DNA from 2 places in the Oerskovia sp. NPDC057915 genome. Region 1 is predicted to be linked to the other one. Evidence: predicted binding sites of a transcription regulator. Region 1 holds the regulator's gene; the other holds the start of a gene.
What was found. The regulator Rex, encoded in region 1, represses fermentation and respiration genes when NADH is low (regulators of the CRP and FNR family bind a similar motif). The targets are predictions, from matches to a motif close to CTTGTGAANNNNTTCACAAG.

Region 1 (8,388 bases):
GCTGGACGTCTCGGCCTTGGCCGGGAAGCGGTCGAAGCGGCGCGGCGTGCGCGGCGGGCGGTTGCGCACGGCCTGCAGGTGCGCCTTGGTGCGCGGCAGGATGCAGCCCACGAGCGAGACGAACAGCAGGATGTAGATCGCGGAGAACCACACCGACGCATAGACGTCGAAGAACCCGAGCCGGTCGAGCCACTCGCCCGTGCCGGGGTTGTCCTGGAGGTAGGTCAGGACGGCGGCCGGGTCCTGGGGCCGCTGAGGCAGCACCGAGCCGGGGACTGCCGCGACGGCGAGCAGCATGAGGAGCATGAGCGCCACGCGCATGCTGGTCACCTGGCGCCACGTCCAGCGCAGCGTGCCGCGCAGGCCGAGCGCGGGGAGCTGCGGGGTGGGGTCGCCGGAGGTGCCGGCGTCGGCGGGCCCCGGTCGCCCCTTGCGGCCCGACGGCGTCGCGCCCCTCGCGGGCGCTGCCTCCTCCTCGGTGGTGCGTGCCTCGGGCTCGGGGTGGCTGTAGGCGTCGTCGATGCCCTCGGGGCGGTACAGGTCCTTGTCGCTCATCAGATCACCGTCTCGAAGCCGGTGATGAGGCCGCTGAGGCGCGCGGTCCACGAGCCCCAGATGCCCGTCACGAGGGCCAGGCCGATGAGGATGAGCATGCCGCCGCCGATGCGCATGATCGCGACGCGGTGGCGACGGAGGAAGGCCACGGCCTTCTTGGAGCGCTCGAGCCCGATCCCGATGAGCAGGAACGGGACGCCCAGGCCCAGGCTGTACGCGATCCCCAGGATCGCGCCGCGGCCGGCCGTGGCCTCGTCGAGCGAGAGCGCCACGACGGCCGTGAGGGTCGGGCCGATGCAGGGCGCCCAGCCGAGGCCGAACACGATGCCGAGCAGGGGTGCGCCCCAGAGACCGGCGGTGGGGCTCAGGTGCAGGCGACGGTCGCGCTGGAGGAACGGCATGGCACCCATGAACGCGAAGCCCATGAGGATCACGACGACCCCGAGGACGCGCGTGATGACGTCCTCCCACTCCTTGACGTGGACGCCCACGGCGCCCGCGGCGACCATGAGCAGCACGAACACGAGCGTGAAGCCCGCGACGAACAGGCCCACGCCGGTCACGACGCGCCAGCGCCCGGTGGTCCGGGACGTCTTCAGGGCGGTGCCCCCGCCCCCCGCACGGGCCCCGGTCGTGCCGGCGTTGGCTGCCGCGAGCCCGCTCACGTAGCCCACGTAGCCGGGGACGAGGGGCAGGACGCACGGGGACGCGAACGACACGAGCCCTGCGAGGATCGCGACGGGCACCGCCAGCAGCATCGAGCCGCTGAACGCGGTCGTCGCGAACGTGGAGCCGACGTCGCCGGCGAACGAGAGGGGACCCATGCGTCAGGCGCTCTCGGCGAGCAGGTCGTCGACGAGGGCGCCGAGCGTCGACCCCTCCGCACGCCCGATGATGCGCGCGGCGACGCGGCCCTCGCGGTCGAGCACGACGGTCGTCGGCACGGCCTGGAGCGGCACGGAGCCCTCGAGCGTCGCGATGGCCTCGCCGCGCGTGTCCTCGATCGAGGGGTAGGGCACCTCGAACGTGCGCTCGAACGCGAGCGCGGCACCGGCGTCGTCGGTGCTGTTGATGCCGAGCAGGTGCACGCCGTCGGCCGCGCGGTCGTTCGCGAGCGCGACCAGGTCCGGCGCCTCGGCCCGGCAGGGTGCGCACGAGGCGTACCAGGTGTTGACGACGACGACGTCACCCAGCCACTGCGAGGTGTCGACGGCGCCGCCCTCGAAGTCCGTGCCGGTCAGGACCACGGGCTCGTCCCGGTCGGAGACGTCCCACGTCTTGACCGAGCCGTCGCCCGACACGTAGCCCTGGCCCACGACGTCGTCGGGGCTCGTGGCCCCCGACTCCTGGGAGCAGGCGGTGAGGACCAGGCCGAGCGAGACGAGGGCGACGATCCCGGAGGTCGCGCGGGCGCGACCCTGCCGGGCACGGGAAGGGCGGATCATGGCAGCACTGTCTCCCACCTGCCTGGGCACAACCTGAGAAGCGGCTGGTGCCTCACGCGCCCGAGACCTTCGCGGCCCCGGGCAGCAGGTCCGCGACCGGCTCGGTGTAGTGGATGCCCACGAGACGGTCGCCGTCGAAGCGCAGCGACGTGAGCGACGCGAGCGAGCACTGGCGGTTGCGGGGGTCGTGCCACAGACGCTTGCCCTCGAAGGCCAGGCGGGAGATCCAGATGGGGAGCTGGTGGCTCACGAGCACGACCTCGCGCCCCTCGGCCTGTGCGCGGGCGTCGTGGATCGCGGCGTGCATGCGCGCGACCTGCTGCTTGTACGGCTCGCCCCACGACGGACGCATCGGGTTCCACAGGTACGGCCAGTGGCCCGGGTGGCGCAGCGAGCCGTCGCCCACGCCGAACTTCATCCCCTCGAAGTGGTTGCCCGCCTCGATGAGACGCTCGTCCGTCCCGAGGGTCAGCCCGAAGGCCTCCGCGACGGGGGTCGCGGTCTCCTGCGCCCGCTGGAGCGGGGAGGCGATGACCAGGGCGACGTCGAAGGGCTCGGGAGCGACGTCGTCGGGCAGCGCGGGTGCACCCTCGGCGGGCTTGCCCGACAGGTGCCCCGCGACGCGACGCGCCATCGTGTGCCCGAGCTCCGAGAGGTGGTAGCCGGGGATTCGACCGTAGAGGATGCCGTCCGGGTTGAAGACTTCACCGTGACGCATGAGGTGGACCGTGGTTGCGACCATGGGGACCAGTGTCCCAAAGTTCTGCCCGCACGGTGCACGCAGACGGCGTGCTCCCCGACACAGGCGCCCTGCGTCGGGACGTCTGCGACCACCGGTCCTCGCGCGCTACCGGTCCTCGCGCGCGTCCGCGTCCTGGCAGGCCGCGGCGATCGCGGCCATGGCCTCGCCGAGGCTGCGGAACTGCTCGGGGGTCAGGACGTCGACCATGAAGCGGCGTACCGCCCGGACGTGCCCCGGCGCGGAGGCGACGAGCTCGGCGTAGCCTGCGTCGGTCATGACGCAGTTCACCCCCCGTCGGTCGGTCTCGCTCGCGGAGCGCCGGACCAGCCCTCGCTGCTCCATGCGGTGCACGGTGTGCGTGACGCGGGACCGGGACCGGGCGAGGCCGTCGGCCAGGGCGGACATGCGCATGGTGTGGTCGCGGGCCTCGGAGAGCCGCACGAGCAGCTCGTACTCGCCGAGCGTGAGGGCCGAGTGCTCCTCGTGGTCCCTGCTCAGGGCCTCGACGAACCGGGCCGTGCCGTCGAGGTACTGGCGCCACGAGTGCTGCTGCCCCGCGTCGAGCCAGGGCGCGTCCTGCGGCGCGACCGCGCGCCTGTCCTGCTGAACCGTCATCTCCGCCTTCATCCGCCACGCCCCCACCGTCCGAACAACCGTCCCAGTCTCCCATCCGAGAACTGGTCCGCCCACCAGGGAATAGAGGGGCGGGGGCTTGCGTTGATGCGTTCGTATGAAGTTGAATCTTCAACTAATGGCACGTCGGACGGCGCGCCTGACGCACACGCACCACGACTTCCACAGGAGAGCACCCATGGCCACGACCCTTCCCGCCGGACTGACCGCAGGCACCTACGCGATCGACCCCTCGCACTCGCAGGCGACCTTCACGGTCCGCCACGCAGGCATCTCCAAGGTCCGCGGCTCGCTCGCGATCGCCGAGGGCACGCTCACCGTCGGTGACGACGTCGAGTCGTCCAACGTCGTCGCGGCGATCGACGCCAAGTCCGTCAACACCGGCGACGCAGGTCGCGACGGCCACCTCCAGTCGGCCGACTTCTGGGACGCCGAGAAGAACCCCACCTGGAACTTCGTCTCGACCGCGGTCGAGGCCGACGACGACGACTTCGTCATCGCGGGCGACCTGACCATCAACGGCGTGACCAAGCCGGTCAAGCTCGAGACCGAGTTCACGGGCACCGCCGTCGACGCGTACGGCAACTCGCGCGCCGGGTTCGAGGCCGAGACCGAGATCTCCCGCAAGGAGTTCGGCCTGACCTGGAACGTGGCCCTCGAGGCCGGCGGCGTGCTCGTCGGCGACAAGATCAAGATCGCGCTCGACCTCTCGGCGATCAAGCAGGCCTGAGCCTCTCGCCCCTGACCGGCCACCGCGTCCGCGGCCCGGTACGCCAGGAGCCGGCGACCCGTCACGGGTCGCCGGCTCCTGTGCTGTCACGAGCCGGCGGGCAGCCGGCGGGCAGCCGGCGGGCAGTCGGCGGGCAGCCGGCGGGCGCTGGGGCACGGCGACCCGAGGCCCGACGGCGTCGCACGCCGCGTCCGGTCCGGCCGCAGCCTGCGAGGCTAGGCGCCCGCGCTCTGCGTCCCGGCCCCCCGGTCCTCCTCGCCCCTGCCGCGGTTCGCGAGCGCCCGCGCCTGCGCGTGGAACGCCAGGATCTGCAGCTCGCTGCCCACGTCGACCGACCGCACGATCACGTCCTCCGGGAGCTGGAGCGCGCGCGGCGCGAAGTTCAGGATCTCCCGGACCCCCGCCTCGACGACCCGCTCCGCGACGTCCTGGGCCACGTGTGCCGGGGTCGCGAGGACCACGATCGTCACGTTCTCGCGGGCGAAGACCTCCTCGAGCGCGTCGACGTGCTCGATCACGAGCCCCGCGGCCTCGGTGCCGACCACGTCGGGCGAGGCGTCGAGCAGGGCCGCGACCTCGAACCCGCGCGTGCCGTAGCCCGAGTAGTTCGCCAGGGCGTGCCCCAGGGAACCGATGCCGACGATCGCGATCCTGTGCTCGTCCTCGACCCCCAGCGCCGACGTGATGTACGTCGCGAGCGAGTCGACGACGTAGCCCACGCCACGCGTGCCGTAGGACCCCAGGAAGGACAGGTCCTTGCGCAGCTGCGCGGACCCGACGCCCGCGAGCTCCGCGAGCTCGGTCGACGACGTCGTCTCGACGCCACGCCCCTCGAGATCGCGCAGGGCGCGCAGGTACGCGGGAAGCCGCGCCACCGTCGCGCCCGGAATTCCGGTATCACCCAGGGTCTCTGCCACCCGAACCACCCATGCTTCGTCGTGTCGTCGTCGCTGACGCTCTCGCTGTCCTGCTGTCTCGGATCATCCCAGGCTCGGCCCCCGGGGACGGAACGTCAGCCGGTGGCGCGTCGCCGCGAGAGCGCTCTGGCGAGCCTCGCTCCGTCGACCTGCCAGAACCCCTGCTGGACGCCGTCCACCGTCACGACGGGGACGTAGTCACCGTACTGCGCCGCGAGGGCGCCGGACGGGTCGGAGTCCACGTCGACCTCGGTCCAGGCCACGCCCTGGTCGGCGCACACCGCCCCGACCACCTCGCGGGCGTCCTCGCACAGGTGGCACCCGACGCGGCCGTAGAGCACGACGCGCGCGGGCGCGCTCGTGGCCTGGTCTGCGTCACGTCCGGCGGCGGTCTCAGGAACCTGTCCTGCGGCGGGATCTGCGGGGCTCACGACCCCAGCCTACGCATCTCGGACACCCGCTCCTGCCGCCCGTCCGGCGACCGTGCCCGGCGGGCGTCGTCGGCAAGGGTCTGCGCGCGCCGATAGAGTGGACGGCATGCCGACGTCTGCTCCTGGGTCCACCCATCCCACGGCAGCCTTCTTCGACGTCGACAACACCATCATCCGCGGCGCCAGCTCGTTCCACCTGGCCCGGGCGCTGTACCAGCGCGGCTTCTTCTCGACCCCGGACCTCGTGACCTTCGCGTTCCACCAGGCGCGCTACCTCCTGCTCGGGGAGAACAAGCGCCAGATCGACCAGGTCCGCACCCGGGCCCTCGACCTCGTCGCGGGGCGTTCGGTCGCGGAGGTCGTCGCGATCGGCGAGGAGGTCTACGACCAGGTCCTCGCGCTGCGCATCTACCCCGGCACCCAGAAGCTCCTCGACGAGCACATCGCGGCCGGTCACCAGGTGTGGCTCGTCTCCGCGACGCCGCTCGAGATCGGGCAGCTCATCGCGCGTCGTCTCGGGGCGACGGGGGCGCTCGGCACGGTCGCCGAGCACGAGGAGGGCCTCTACACGGGGCGGCTCGTGGGCGACATGATGCACGGGCGGGCCAAGGCCGCGGGCGTGCGCGAGCTCGCGGAACGGCACGGGATCGACCTGTCGGCGTCCTACGCGTACGGCGACTCGCTCAACGACGTGACCATGATGCAGGCCGTCGGCCACCCGTGCGCCATCAACCCCGACGCACGCCTGCGTCGGCACGCCAAGGACGTGGGCTGGCCCATCCGCGAGTTCCGCGGGCGCCGACGCCGCGTCGCGGGCCGGGGACTGAAGACCGCCAGCTGGGCCGGGGCCGCATGGGTCCTGGGGCTCGTGCTGCGCTCGATCCGCCGCTCGATCAAGGGCCGCGCAGGACTCTGAGGGGCCCTCGGGCCGCGCTGCGCGCGAGCCTGCTCGCCGAGTGTCGCGAGCCTGCTCGCCGAGTGTGCAGTTCGGGTCGTCCTGGAACGCCTGCGACAGCCCGAAGTGCACACTCGGCGAGCCGGCCACCCGCCAGGGCCGTCCGGGCATGCGAAGAGCCCGGCACCCTTGCGGCTACCGGGCTCTCGCGACAGCGTGCGCGTGACCGCGCGGCGCCGCTACTTCTTGTTGCGACGCTGGTGGCGCGTCTTGCGAAGCAGCTTGCGGTGCTTCTTCTTGGCCATACGCTTGCGGCGCTTCTTGATGACGGAGCCCATGGGTCCTCACAATGCTGGATCGGTGTGCGATCGGGATCGCCCCGATCATGGTGGTCCACGGCTGATCGGGAACCGACCAACACGAGAAAAAGTCCGTCTCCTAGACTACCTGCTCCCGGCGGGTGGCCCGAAATCGACGCCGGGTGACGTCGTCGGGCCGCTCGGAGCCGGGCCTCCGGCGAGCCGCAGACCCGTCCGCGCCCCGTCCCGCACCGGCCACCCGGCCACCGGGCACACGTGCACCCGGCCACCCGGCCACCCCACAGGTCAGTCGAAGTGCGCGTCGAGCCCCAGCAGCGGGAAGACGGCCTTGCGGGTCGCGACCACGGCGCGGTCCACCTCGTCCTCCGGGTCGTAGCCCTTGCCCCACGGCGAGAAGTCGACGTCCCCGTCCCCCATGAGCGCGGGCGTCTCGCGGTGAGCGGCCACGCTGATGTGGTCGCGCCACGCCCCCGGGACGGGCGTCGTGGGCGCCACGGGCGCGTGCACGACCTCGGCCACGACGTTCGACCACGCGTACGGCACGACCGACGTGACCGAGTACCCACCCCCGCCCAGGGCGACCCACCGGCCGGACGCGAGCTCGTGCGCGAGCTCGTGGATCCAGTGCACGGCCGCGCGCTGCGCGTCGATGCTCACGTCGAGGTCGCTCAGCGGGTCGTGGCCGTGCGCGTCGCACCCGTGCTGGGAGACGACCACCTGGGGCCGGAACGCCCGCAGCACCGGTGGCACCACGGCGTCGACGGCCCGGAGCCAGCGCGATCCGTCGGTACGGCGTGGCAGGGCCACGTTGACCGCCGTGCCCGCCGCCCCGGCACCACCCGTGTCGGTGGCGTGCCCCGTGCCGGGGAACAGCGTCGCGCCGCTCTGGTGCACCGAGACCGTCAGGACCCGCGGGTCGTCCCAGAACGCCTGCTCGACGCCGTCGCCGTGGTGGGCGTCGAGGTCGACGTACGCGACGCGCTCGGCCCCGTCGTCGAGCAGACGGCGGACCGCGGCCGCGGCGTCGTTGTAGATGCAGAAGCCCGACGCCGCCCCGCGCTGGGCGTGGTGCATGCCCCCGGCGATGTTGACGGCGTGCAGCGCACGGCCCGACCACACCGCGCCGGCGGCCTCGTACGAGCCGGACAGGATGCGGGCCGCTGCCTCGTGCATGCCCGCGAAGACGGGGTCGTCCTCGGTGCCCAGACCCAGGGCGGGGTTCTCGGCACCGTGCTCCGAGGCGGCATGGACGGCGGCGACGTAGGCGGGGTCGTGGACCAGGCCGAGGACCTCGTCGGTCGCGGGCGACGTGCCGACGACCTCGACCCCCGGCGCGTCGAGCAGCCCCAGCGCGCGTACGAGGCGCATCGTCAGGTCGAGCCGGGTCGGGGACATGGGGTGCCCGTGCCCGAAGTCGTAGCCCAGCAGGTCCGGGCTCCACACGACCTGCGCGACGAACGGCACGGTGTCTGGCTCGGTCACGTGCGCTCCTCGGTCCGGTGGTCGGTGGCGGGCAGGAGACACGGTATCCCCCGCACGGCCCGACGGCGCCCCGCAGTTCAGCCGGTGGGCACGGGCGGTCCTGTGGCAGAGTTGGGCGACACATCGGCACGCACGGCGACCGGCACGGCCCCGCTCGGGGTCCCGGCGCCACCCGTCCACCCGGACGAGGACGCACGGACAGGGAGACGGAGGACCGATGGCCCAGGGCGTCTCCGGG
Region 2 (8,388 bases), on a different contig from region 1:
CTCGCGCCCGAGCGTCTCCCACTTGTCCCGGCCCATCTGGTGGAAGGGCAGGACCTCGACCCGGGTGACCGTGCCGGGCCGGATCTCGTTGAGCGAGGCCGCGTAGTCCGCGACGACGTCGACGTGCTCGGCCTGGTCGGTCAGGCCCGGGACCAGCACGTACCGGATCCAGACCTCGACGGGACGCTCGGCCGTGACGCCGCCGGGCAGGCCCGACTCGGCCAGGCGCCGACCGAACTTCAGGGTCGGGTCCAGGGCACGGCCCGTGACCTTCTCGTACGTCGCGGCGTCGCCGGACTTGACGTCGAGGAGCACCAGGTCGGTGTCCGCGAGCATCTCGTCGCTCAGGTTCGCCCCGAGGAAGCCCGAGGTGTCGAGCGTGGTGTGCACGCCCATCTCCTTGGCGCCCCGCAGGATGCGCGCGGCGAACGCGGGCTGCATGAGCACCTCACCGCCCGAGAGGGTCAGACCGCCCTTGGTGGCGCGGAAGACCGGCAGGTACCGCTTGATGCGGGCCAGGAGCTCGTCGGCCGTGACCGGCTCCCCGTCCTTCATCTGCAGGGTGTCGGGGTTGTGGCAGTACAGGCACCGCAGCGGGCACCCGTTGAGGAAGACGGTCAGGCGCGTGCCCGGCCCGTCCACCGCGGTCACGAGCTCCCAGGAGTGCACGGAGCCGAGCTCGCCCGAGCGCATCATCGCGAGCTTGTCGTGCCTGTCGAGGTCCTCGGCCGTCGAGAGGCCGGAGACCCCGGCCCCCGTCCGGCGGCGGGGGGCCTCCGGTGCGTCCAGGTCGCTGTCGTGACCCAGGCCGTCACCGGAGGTCCGCCACGGCAGCGGAGCCGAGGCGACCCCGTCGACCCCGTAGCGGGCGGCGGCACGCGCGGGCACCTGGCCTGCTGCGGGCGTCGAGAGAGTCGTCATGATGGTTCCGCCGTTCTGCGCTCAGAGAGCGCCGTGGAAGGTCCGCGAGAGGACGTCGAGCTGCTGCTCGCGGGTGAGCCGCACGAAGTTCACGGCGTACCCGGAGACACGGATCGTGAGCTGAGGGTAGTTCTCGGGGTGCTCCATGGCGTCCTCGAGAGTCTCCTTCACCAGCACGTTGACGTTCATGTGGTAGCCGTCGCCACCGACCGACGCGTCGAGCAGACCCGCGAGGTTCGCGACCTGCTCGTCCCGCGTGCGACCCAGGCCGCTCGGGACGACCGTGTTGGTCAGCGAGATGCCGTCCTGCGCCTCGTTGTACGGCAGCTTCGCGACCGACAGGGCCGAGGCGAGCATGCCGTGCGTGTCGCGCCCGTTCATCGGGTTGGCACCCGGCGAGAAGGGCTCGCCCGCGCGGCGACCGTCGGGCGTGTTGCCCGTGGCCTTGCCGTAGACGACGTTCGACGTGATGGTCAGGACGGACTGCGTCGGCAGGGCGTCGCGGTACATCTTGTGCGAACGGATCTTCGTCATGAACGACTCGACGAGCTCGACCGCGATCGCGTCGACGCGGTCGTCGTCGTTGCCGTAGGCCGGGTAGTCGCCCTCGGTCACGTAGTCGACCACGATGCCGCGCTCGTCGAACACGGGCGTGACCGTCGCGTACTTGATGGCCGACAGGGAGTCGGCGGCGACCGCGAGACCCGCGATGCCGCAGGCCATGGTCCGCAGGACCTCCTTGTCGTGGAGGGCCATCTCGAGACGCTCGTAGGCGTACTTGTCGTGCGACCAGTGGATGCAGTTGAGCGCCTCGACGTAGGTCTCGGCGAGCCAGTCCATGGTCTTGTCGAAGCGGGCGCGGACGTCGTCGTAGTCGAGGGGCTGGCCCTGGGGCACGGGGGCGACGACCGGGGAGACCTGCTTGCCCGTGACCTCGTCCTTGCCGCCGTTGATGGCGTACAGGAGGGTCTTGGCGAGGTTCACGCGGGCACCGAAGAACTGCATCTGCTTGCCGACCGCCATGGGCGAGACGCAGCACGCGATCGCGGCGTCGTCACCCCAGGCCGGACGGATCTGCTCGTCCGACTCGTACTGGACGGCCGAGGTGTCGATCGAGACCTTGGCGCAGAAGTCCTTGAACCCCTGCGGCAGGCGCGGGCTCCAGAAGACCGTCATGTTGGGCTCGGGGGCCGGGCCCAGGTTGTACAGCGTCTGCAGGAAGCGGAACGAGTTCTTCGTGACGAGCGGACGACCGTCGTCGCCCATGCCGCCGATGGTCTCGGTGACCCACGTCGGGTCGCCCGAGAACAGGGAGTCGTACTCCGGGGTGCGCAGGAAGCGCACGATCCGCAGCTTGATCACGAAGTCGTCGATGATCTCCTGAGCCTGCTCCTCGGTGATGACACCGGCGGCGAGGTCGCGCTCGAGGTACACGTCGAGGAAGGTCGAGGTGCGGCCCAGCGACATCGCGGCGCCGTTCTGCTCCTTGACCGCGGCGAGATAGCCGAAGTAGAGCCACTGGACGGCCTCGCGGGCGTTGGTGGCCGGGCCGGAGATGTCGTAGCCGTAGGAGGCGGCCATCTGCTTGAGCTCGCCCAGCGCACGGATCTGCTCCGCGTGCTCCTCGCGCTCGCGCACGATCTTCTCGCTGAACGGCTGGGTGTCGAGGTCCAGCTTGTCGAGCTTCTTGGCGGCGACGAGCTGGTCGACGCCGTAGAGCGCGACGCGACGGTAGTCACCGATGATGCGGCCGCGGCCGTAGGCGTCGGGCAGGCCCGTGATGATGTGCGAGCTGCGTGCTGCGCGGACGTTGGGCGGGTAGATGTCGAAGACGCCCTGGTTGTGGGTCTTGCGGTACTCGCTGAAGACCTTCTTGAGCTCCTGGTCGACCGGGTAGCCGTAGGTCTCGAGCGCGCCCTCGACCATGCGCCATCCGCCGTTGGGCATGATCGCACGCTTGAGCGGGGCGTCGGTCTGGAGGCCGACGATGACCTCGGAGTCCTTGTCGATGTAACCGGGCGCGTGCGCCGTGATGCCGGCGGGCGTGTGCGGGTCGACGTCGTAGATGCCCTTCTCGCGCTCGGCGGGGAACATCTCGGAGAGCTTGGCCCAGATGCCGGTCGTGCGCTCCGTGGGTCCGGCGAGGAAGGAGTCGTCACCCTCGTACGGGGTGTAGTTGCGCTGGATGAAGTCGCGCACGTCGACCGTGTCCTGCCAGGGACCTGCGGTGAAGCCGGCCCATGCGGGGACGGTCGCGTCGTCCTGGCCGCCAGTGGTGCTGCGAGCCTCGGAAATGCTGGTCATATCACTCTCCTCGACGTCCACGCCGCGCTGCCTGCGCGGCGGGGGTAAAGACCTTGGTCGACGCGGGAAATCCGTGCCGTCCTGCCGTTCTCCTTCGCCCTTTCAGGCTACGACCCGCAGAGGGTGTCGGCGTGGCAAAGACGCTGTCACCTGGCTCACAGGCCGCGGTACCGAAACACGGTCCGACGTCTCGAGAATGGCGGAATTCCAACCCTTCTACGACTTTCAACATGCATCTAAGCGACTTCATTCCACCTTGTGACGGTCTTCACATGACCTTTTCGTGGGAGTCTTTAGACCCCTTCTTCGGGACCAAGGTCCCTTGCGGGACGACCGGCGATCCGCATCTCTCCCCGTTCCACCGAAAAGCCTCACCCTACGGGCGACGGCGCACCCGTGCACCTACGGCGCGGTCCGCGCGGTGGCGAGCCCGCCGGGCACGCCAGATGCCGCCCGTCACGGCCCGGGACCGGGTCCGGGGCCGCGACGAGCGGCATCTCCAGGCGAGCTGTCCGACACGCCTCGACCCCTCTATGCACGGGGCGACCACCTCACCGCTCGCCCCGAGCGCCCAACGCCGCGCTCCGCCGTCGGGCGCCACGAGAACGGGGTGCGGCGGCCGCCCGACGCGCTCCCTGCGTGCGAAGCGCGCACCAGGCGTGTGAGACTGCCTCGATGCGAACCATGGGAGTCGAGGAGGAGTTCCTCCTCGTCGGTCCCGACGGCATCCCCACCGCCGTCGCGACCGAGGTCATCGAGTCGTCCGGCACCACCGAGGTCACCGAGGGAGGGCTCGGTGCGTCGGGCGGCTCACGCCCGGACCGGCCCGACGACGCGCCCGGCGGCGACCTCGAGCTCGAGCTCATGGAGGAGCAGCTCGAGACCGGCACGCACCCCTGCGCGGACCTGTCCGACCTCGCCCAGGAGATCCGCGACGGGCGCATCCGGGCCAACAAGGCCGCCGAGCAGCGCGACGCGCGCATCGTGGCGCTCGGCACGTCGCCCGTGCCCGTCTCCCCCACGACCGTGGGGAAGCTGCGCTACCTCGAGGCGCGCGCCGCGTTCGGCCTCACGGCGCGTGAGCAGCTCACGGGCGGCTGCCACGTGCACGTCTCGGTCTCCTCGGACACCGAGGGCGTCGCGGTCCTCGACCGCATCGGCCCCTGGCTCGCCCCGCTCCTCGCACTGAGCGCCAACTCGCCGTACTGGCAGGGCGAGGACAGCGGGTACGCGAGCTTCCGGTCCCAGGTGTGGTCGCGGTGGCCGACGGCGGGTCCCGCCCCGTCGTTCGGCACGCCCGAGGCGTACCGCGCCACGGTCGACGCCCTGGTCGCCACGGGCACGATCCTGGACACCGCGATGATCTACTTCGACGCCCGGCTGTCCGCGTCCTACCCGACCGTCGAGATCCGCGTCGCGGACGTGTGCCTCGACGCCGACACCGCGACCCTCCTCGCGGCCCTGGCCCGCGGGCTCGTCGAGACCGCGGCGCGCGAGGCCGACGCCGGCACCTCCGCGCCCATGCTCCACCCCGAGCTCCTGCGCACCGCCTCCTGGCGGGCCGGTCGATCCGGGATCTCGGGCGACCTCGTCTCACCGCTCACCTGGAGGCCCGCGACCGCGCACGACGTCGTGGGCCAGCTCGTGACGCACGTGCGCGAGGCGCTCGTCGACGCGGGCGACCTCGACGCCGTGACCGACCTGCTCGGGAGGCTGTGGTCGACCGGCGGCGGCGCCGGACGTCAGCGGACGTGGTACGCGGGCTCGGGCGACCTGCGCGCCGTGGTCGAGCGCGCCGCGCAGGCGACGCTGGCCTGAGGCCCCTGCCCACGCACGAGGGGCGCGGACCGTGCGGTCCGCGCCCCTCGTGCCTCCCCCGACCTCGCGGGGGTCAGAGCAGCGCGAGCGCCGTGAGCGCGTCGCGCGTGACGTCCTGCGCCGTGAGGCGGTGCGTGGCCTTGACCTGGTCGATCGACATGTGGTCGAGGAAGACCGTCGGCAGCCCCAGGGGGACGACCGGCACCGTGACCCCGGCCTCGACCGCACGCTGCCCCAGGAGCGAGCCCACGCCGCCGTCGGCCAGGCCGTCCTCGATCGTGACCACCAGATCGTGCTCGCCCGTGAGCTTCACGAGCGCCGAGGGCATGGGCAGGACCCAGGTGGGCGACACGACCGTGACGTCGACCCCGTGCGCCGCGAGCGCCTCACCGGCCGCCATCGCGGTGCCGGTCATGGACCCGACACCCACGAGGAGCACCTTCCGGGTCGTGGCGCCCGACCCGGCGGACTTCTTGGCCGGCACGGCGTCGTGGCGCGCGACGACGTCGACGCCGTCGAGGGTCTCGATCGCGGGGATCGGCTCGACGACCGCCCCCTTGGGGTAGCGCACGACCGACGGCGCGTCGTCGATGTCGACCGCGTGGCGCAGGGCGTCGCGCAGCGTCGGCTCGTCGCGCGGCGCGGCCAGGTGCAGGCCCGGCACGATGCGCAGCATGGCCATGTCCCACATGCCGTTGTGGCTCGCGCCGTCCTCGCCCGTGATGCCGGCACGGTCCAGGACGAACGTGACGCCCGCCTTGTGCAGCGCCACGTCCATGAGGACCTGGTCGAACGCACGGTTGAGGAAGGTCGCGTAGACCGCGACGACCGGGTGCAGTCCCGCGAAGGCCATGCCCGCGGCCGAGGTCGCGGCGTGCTGCTCGGCGATGCCGACGTCGAACGTGCGCTCGGGGAACGCCTCGGCGAACGGCGCGAGGCCCACGGGGTGCAACATGGCCGCGGTGATCGCGACGACGTCGGGGCGGCGGCGCCCGATCCTGACGATCTCGTCGGCGAAGACCGAGGTCCACCCGAAGCGCGAGGGCGCGACGGGCAGCCCGGTCTCGGGGTGGATCTGGCCCACCGCGTGGAAGCGGTCGGCGACGTCCTGCTCGGCCGGGGTGTACCCGCGGCCCTTCTCGGTGATGACGTGCACGATCACGGGCGCGCCGTACGAGCGGGCCCGGACGAACGCGTGCTCGAGCGCCTCGATGTCGTGGCCGTCGACCGGGCCGATGTACTTGATGCCCAGGTCCTCGAACATGCCCTGGGGTGCGACGACGTCCTTGAGGCCCTTCTTGAGCCCGTGGAGCCACTCGTACGCGAAGCGACCGGGCGCTCCCGAGCGCGAGAGCGTGCGCTTGCCCCAGTCGAGGAAGTTCTCGTACCCGCGCGTGGTGCGCAGGGTCGACAGGTGGTGCGCCATGCCGCCGATGGTCGGCGAGTAGGAGCGGCCGTTGTCGTTGACGACGATGACCAGGCGGCGGTCCTGGCTCTCGGCGATGTTGTTGAGCGCCTCCCAGGCCATGCCGCCCGTGAGCGCGCCGTCGCCGATGACCGAGACGACGTGCCGGTCGCGCAGGCCGCGGACCACGTTGGCCTTGGCGATCCCGTCGCCCCAGCTCAGCGCGGTCGACGCGTGCGAGTTCTCGACGATGTCGTGAGGAGACTCGGCGCGGCTCGGGTACCCCGACATGCCGTCGCGCTTGCGCAGCGCGGAGAAGTCCTGGCGGCCCGTGAGCAGCTTGTGCACGTACGACTGGTGGCCCGTGTCGAACACGAACGAGTCCTTGGGCGAGTCGAAGACCCGGTGCATCGCGAGCGTCAGCTCGACGACGCCGAGGTTCGGCCCGAGGTGCCCGCCCGTGCGGGAGACGGCGGACACGAGGAACTCGCGGATCTCCGCGGCGAGGGTCTCCACCTGCTGGGGGGTCAGTCGCCGAAGGTCCTCCGGGGACGTGATGCTGCTCAACAGGGTCATAACCGCTCCGTTCCGCCTGCCATTCGACTAGCCCGACAACTCTAGGCCGTCAGGCGGGGTGCTCGCGCCCGGAAAGGGCTGGTCACGACCTCTGCACGTGCTGGGCACCCGATCCGCCCGCCCCCTCGCGAATCCCTCCGTAGACTGCTGTGGTGCGCTTCCTGCCGGGCCAGCGGCCCACCACCGACCTGACCTACGGCGACGTGTTCCTCGTCCCGTCCCGCTCCGAGATCACGTCGCGCTTCGACGTCGACCTGTCGTCCGACGACGGCACGGGCACCACGATCCCGCTCGTCGTGGCGAACATGACGGCGGTCGCGGGTCGGCGCATGGCCGAGACGGTCGCGCGGCGCGGCGGGATCGTCGTGATCCCGCAGGACGTGCCGACCGACGTGGTCGCGGACGTGATCGCCGACGTCAAGAGCAAGGACCCGGTCATCGAGACCCCGGTCGTGGTCTCCCCCACGGACACGGTGCACACCGCCCTGACGCTCATCGGCAAGCGGTCGCACGGTGCGGCGGTGGTCCTCGAGGGCGACCGCCCCGTCGGCGTCGTCACCGAGGCCGACTGCCTCGGCGTGGACCGCTTCACGCAGGTCCGCCAGGTCATGTCCGCCCAGCCGCAGGTCGTCGAGGCGTCCGTGGTCACGGGCGCCGGCGGCCTCGAGGCCGCGTTCGACGAGCTCCACCGCTCGCGCCGCAAGGTCGCACCGGTCGTGCGCGACGGGCGGCTCGTGGGCGTCCTGACGCGTCGCGGCGCGCTGCGGTCGAGCGTCTACTCCCCCGCCCTGGACGACGCGGGCCGGCTGCGGATCGCCGCGGCCGTCGGCATCAACGGCGACGTCAAGGCCAAGGCCGCCGAGCTCCTCGCCGCAGGCGCCGACGTCCTCGTGGTCGACACGGCCCACGGCCACCAGGTCAAGATGCTCCAGGCCCTCGAGGCCGTGCGCTCGCTCGACCCGCAGGTCCCGATCGTGGCGGGCAACGTCGTGACGGCCGAGGGCGTGCGCGACCTCGTGGCCGCGGGTGCGGACATCGTCAAGGTCGGGGTCGGCCCGGGCGCAATGTGCACGACCCGCATGATGACGGCCGTTGGCCGCCCGCAGTTCTCCGCGGTCCTCGAGTGCGCCGAGGCCGCGCGCGAGCTGGGCAAGCACGTGTGGGCCGACGGCGGGGTGCGCCACCCGCGCGACGTCGCCCTGGCCCTCGCGGCGGGCGCGTCCCAGGTCATGATCGGGTCCTGGTTCGCGGGGACGCACGAGTCCCCGGGCGACCTGCACGACGACGGCACGGGCCGCCTCTACAAGGAGTCCTTCGGCATGGCCTCGGCTCGGGCCGTCGCAGCGCGCACCGCGGGCGGCTCG

Region 2: a site for Rex is predicted at 3,481-3,500, ahead of pflB (formate C-acetyltransferase). Genes of this name have one in related genera too.

Annotation. Positions count from the first base shown of each region.
Region 1 covers NZ_JBHVOS010000011.1:59,460-67,847, reverse strand. Annotated here, with positions in the region: gene ACFVQ3_RS09310 (cytochrome c biogenesis protein ResB) at 1-555, opposite strand, end outside; gene ACFVQ3_RS09305 (cytochrome c biogenesis CcdA family protein) at 555-1,379, opposite strand; gene ACFVQ3_RS09300 (TlpA family protein disulfide reductase) at 1,383-2,000, opposite strand; gene ACFVQ3_RS09295 (histidine phosphatase family protein) at 2,053-2,742, opposite strand; gene ACFVQ3_RS09290 (MarR family winged helix-turn-helix transcriptional regulator) at 2,848-3,357, opposite strand; gene ACFVQ3_RS09285 (YceI family protein) at 3,554-4,105, shown strand; gene ACFVQ3_RS09280 (redox-sensing transcriptional repressor Rex) at 4,321-5,022, opposite strand; gene ACFVQ3_RS09275 (glutaredoxin family protein) at 5,118-5,453, opposite strand; gene ACFVQ3_RS09270 (HAD family phosphatase) at 5,560-6,369, shown strand; gene ACFVQ3_RS09265 (30S ribosomal protein bS22) at 6,588-6,686, opposite strand; gene ACFVQ3_RS09260 (acetoin utilization protein AcuC) at 6,954-8,150, opposite strand; gene ACFVQ3_RS09255 (TrkH family potassium uptake protein) at 8,368-8,388, shown strand, end outside.
Region 2 covers NZ_JBHVOS010000020.1:38,490-46,877, forward strand. Annotated here, with positions in the region: gene pflA (pyruvate formate-lyase-activating protein) at 1-921, opposite strand, end outside; gene pflB (formate C-acetyltransferase) at 943-3,225, opposite strand; gene ACFVQ3_RS14185 (glutamate--cysteine ligase) at 3,901-5,043, shown strand; gene dxs (1-deoxy-D-xylulose-5-phosphate synthase) at 5,117-7,024, opposite strand; gene ACFVQ3_RS14195 (GuaB1 family IMP dehydrogenase-related protein) at 7,177-8,388, shown strand, end outside.